Regions from separate parts of the Psychrobacter sp. NPDC064578 genome, predicted to be linked through region 2. Evidence: predicted binding sites of a transcription regulator. Region 2 holds the regulator's gene; the other holds the start of a gene.
What was found. The regulator PhoB, encoded in region 2, activates phosphate uptake and scavenging genes when phosphate is short. The targets are predictions, from matches to a motif close to TGTCATNAANCTGTCATAA.
Positions count from the first base shown of each region.

Region 1: the regulator PhoB is predicted to act here: its motif matches at 975-993, upstream of pstS (phosphate ABC transporter substrate-binding protein PstS).

Region 1 is NZ_JBJDPI010000001.1:370,657-372,868, forward strand. Features, by position in the region: gene pstS (phosphate ABC transporter substrate-binding protein PstS) at 1-902, opposite strand, end outside; TPP riboswitch at 1,195-1,337, shown strand; gene thiC (phosphomethylpyrimidine synthase ThiC) at 1,586-2,212, shown strand, end outside.
Region 2 is NZ_JBJDPI010000012.1:54,989-57,200, forward strand. Features, by position in the region: gene dtd (D-aminoacyl-tRNA deacylase) at 1-416, shown strand, start outside; gene phoB (phosphate regulon transcriptional regulator PhoB) at 573-1,277, shown strand; gene phoR (phosphate regulon sensor histidine kinase PhoR) at 1,358-2,212, shown strand, end outside.

The DNA of each region.
Region 1 (2,212 bases), on a different contig from region 2:
TAAAAGCCTGCTTGTTTTGACCAGTCGATATCACCTGCCGCAGCAAATGTCTCAGCAGATGGCTGAACGACGTTGCCAGCAGCGTTTTTCAATGCAGTATGTGACATGTTGTTTTGCTTGGCATAAGCATACTCAACGTAGCCGATAGAGTTTTTCATACGGTTGACGTAGCTTGAAACCCCTTCGTTACCTTTACCGCCAGCACCAGTCGCAGACGTTGGCCATTTGACTGTTTTATCAACACCAACTGTGTCTTTCCAGTCTGGTGAAACTTTGGCTAGATAATCCGTAAAGTTAAACGTTGTCCCTGAACCGTCTGAGCGGAATACTGTCGTAATAGCGGCATCTGGCAAGGTCAAATCTGGGTTCATGGCTTTGATGGCTGGGTCATTCCAATTGCTAATCTTACCCAAATAGATTTCTGCCAACATTGCACCGTCTAATTTCAACGCGCCCGGCTCGACACCGTCAATGTTAACGATTGGCACGACGCCACCGATAACCGTCGGAAACTGAATCAAGCCTGCTGCATCTAGCTCTTCAGGCGTCATCGGCGCGTCAGACGCCCCAAAATCGACTGTCTTTGATTCGATTTGTTTGATACCACCAGAAGAGCCAATCGACTGGTAATTGACTTGACCACCGGTAGCAGCGTTGTAGTCGTAAGACCATTTAGCATAGATAGGCTGCGGGAACGATGCCCCTGCACCCGTGATATTCATAGCGATATTCTCAGCAGATTTAAAACCTGCTGCAGAAGCAGAGGTTGTCTGAGTGGTTGCTTCAGTGGTGGTGACAGCGCTACTGCTATCCGTAGCTGGCTCTGTCGTTTCAGTCGATTTATTACATGCCGTAAGCACTAATGTACAACTAACGGCCACTGCTAATAACGAATAACGCATGTAGGACTCCTAAAGTTTAACAACGATACAAAAAAGTATTGTTTGTGACATGCGTGCTATCTTGCCAAATCTTTATGACAGTTTAATGACAACCTCCAGAATCTTTCATTCGCTTTACATAATATTTAGATAAGCTATCTACAGCTCAGTAATATCAAGTGATTTCAATCACTGGTACTCTAGAGTCGTTCTCATAAAAACATCGAACCTCAAAATCAACGCCTGATATTTTCATCTAAATATCATTAGCCCTCATTGCAGAACTTTGTTAGTATTGAGTTGATTTACAACACTGACAGACTCGGGGTGCGGTGTATTATCGACTCACTTTTAAGCTTTCTTTATTAAAGTAGTCGCCTTTATACATTCGCTGAGAGATCACCCGCCGAACCTGATGCGGTTAGTACCGACGCAGGGAAGTCTTAAGCACTTTGTTATTTATGGCAAAGGACGTGCAGAAATGCCTTTTTTATCCTCATTACTACCTTAATATGCGTGATGTACTATTAAGTAGTGAAGACTGATATAAAGCTGCGTCCAACGTTTGATGAGCATCATCCGCGACTATGTTTTTTGGTCGTAGGCTGATGCTCATGAGCTGAATTTGTCTGGATCACAGATGCTACCCCCGCAGCTACTGGCGGTGTTGCTTTTATTCAAAAACCAACACGCTAGGACAGCATATGACAACTTTATTAGCCACTTCTCCTTCTCAAAAACCTTCTAAGACAGACGCGTTAAAGACCCCTGCTCACCGCAGTGCTAGTGATGCTCGTTTCGAAGAAGACGCTCGCGATTTACACCGCATACTCCCCGCCTCCCGTAAAGTCTATATCGAAGGCTCTAGATCCGATATTCAAGTACCCATGCGTGAAATCACGCTTGATCCTACCCCTGTACAAGGCGTTTCTGAGAACGAATGGGAACAGAACCCACCATTTTATGTTTATGACACATCAGGCGTTTATACCGATCCCAACGTCGAGATTGATTTGACCAAAGGCTTACCAAAGCTTCGTGAAGGTTGGATTGCTGAGCGCGGTGATACCGAACAGTTAAGCGGACTGTCTAGCTCTTACGGAATGGCACGCGCCCGCGATATCAGTACTGCCAATTTACGATTTGCTCATATCGACAAACCTCGCCGCGCCAAAGATGTCGATGGCAAAGCTGGCAACGTCACGCAGATGTACTATGCACGCCGCGGCATCATCACCCCAGAAATGGAATATATCGCCATTCGCGAAACGCAAAAGCAGCATGAGCTGACCGATATGCGTCAGCATGACGGTGAGAACTTTGGCGCTAAT
Region 2 (2,212 bases):
CCGTCGATGCGCAGTGTGTTGGTACGATTGAGCAAGGCATATTGGCTTATATTGGTTTAGGGCCTGATGACGACATAACAAGCGCACAGCGAATGGTGGATAAAATCCTCACCTATCGTATTTTTGACAATGATGATGATCCTGCCAAGTACGGCAAACTGGATAAAAATGTCCAGCAAGTTGGTGGCGGACTGTTATTGGTATCACAGTTTACGCTAATGGCAAAAACAGACAAGGGTCGTCGCCCTGACTTTGGTGGTGCGATGGCACCTGATGCGGCGCAAGCGTTGTTTGCGCAATTGGTCGCTTATGCCAACACGCAATATCCAAACGTGGCAACTGGTCAATTTGGTGCCAATATGCAAGTGTCGAGCGTCAATGATGGGCCATTGAATTTCTTGTTAGAAGTAAATTGAGTAAACCAAGCATTAGCCGTCACGAGACTTATGAACCGCTTAAAAGTCGAATGTCATTAAACTGTCATAATTACCCCGTTTAATAGGGAGCAGCAGGCGAGCATTTATCGCCTTTTTTGTCAGCTAAATGTTGTCCTCTAACACTGAGAATGCCGTATGTATAATGAGCAAATTTTGATTGTTGAAGATGAACCTGCGATTCGTGAAATGATCGTCATGACGCTAGAGATGGCGGGATTTGATAGTCTGCAGGCAGCGGATGTATCTGAGGCGCACCAACAAGTGGTCGATCACCGCCCTGCGCTGATTTTGCTAGATTGGATGCTGCCCGGTGATAAAAGTGGCATTGATTTTTGCCGATTACTCAAAAACGATGAGCTACTCGCTGAGATACCAGTCATTATGTTGACAGCTAAAAGTGAAGAGGACAGCAAGGTGCATGGCCTTGATGCTGGTGCTGATGATTATATGACCAAGCCTTTTTCGACACGTGAGTTGATATCCAGAATCAAAGCAGTATTGCGGCGTAGTAACGCGCTCAATAGTGATAAACCTATCGAAATCGGCAATTTGAGCCTTGATCCCAAAAGTCAGCGAGTGACAGCGGCTGGTAAAGTGGTTGATGTCGGGCCTACGGAATATCGATTATTGGCATTTTTTATGAGTCATCCAGAGCGTGCCTATACGCGGACGCAGCTGCTAGACCAAGTATGGGGCGGTAATGTATATATCGAAGATAGAACCATTGATGTGCATATCAAACGTTTGCGGACATTACTACGACCACATCAATGTGATACGTTGATACAGACAGTACGCGGGACAGGCTATCGATTTTCTAGCTTTATTGAACCAATTTAACGGACGGTTTTTATTCGCTATAAAAGCAGTATGTTAATCGTAGCACAGTGAAAAACGGCGAATAGTGATAAGGATGATGGATGAACACCCTAATATCGGCTCAAGGCGACCAACAAAATAAGTCACTGCTAGCAACTCAGCAGAATACAACGGATCAACTCAAAAAAATTAGAAGCGCACTACGCGCATTGCGTGATGCGGTGGTTTTGCTCAATGACGATGATGGGCTTGAATGGTGGAATCAGGCTGCCGAAGATTTAATGTTGTTACAGTTGTCAGATAAAGGTAAGTGCATTTTTGACTTTATTAGTGCGCCTGAATTTCGTCAGTATTATCAGGCGACGACCAACCCTATCGATGGTGCTCAGGATGGTGTGCACATTGTCTCGTGGCGCGCGCCCAAGCGTTATCTAAAGTGTGAGCTCACGCCTTTTGGCGATGAGAAGCTGCTCATCATTTATGATGTGACGCGCTTGCATCATTTAGAAGAGATGCGCCGCGATTTTGTGGCGAATGTCTCGCATGAGTTACGCACACCGTTGACCGTCATGATGGGTTATCTAGAAAATTTTTCGGATCAGCCAGATATGCCGCCGCATTGGAAGCGCGGGTTTGAGCTGATGAGCCAACAGACTGCGCGTATGAATAGAATTGTAAATGACTTATTGCTGTTATCTCGCATCGAAATCGAAGAAACCCATGAGCTCAGCTATATTGATATGACCAAGCTGCTGACCCATGTTTATGATGATGCGCAAGCGTACAATCAAGAATATGGGCATACCATTCACTTGCAAATAGACACTTATGACGGACTGTATGGCTCAGAGATGTATCTAAATAGCGCGCTTTCTAATCTGGTGATTAATGCCATCAAATACACGCCCAAGGGCGGTAATATCGCCATTAGCTGGACAAAAACGTCAGAAGGTTGC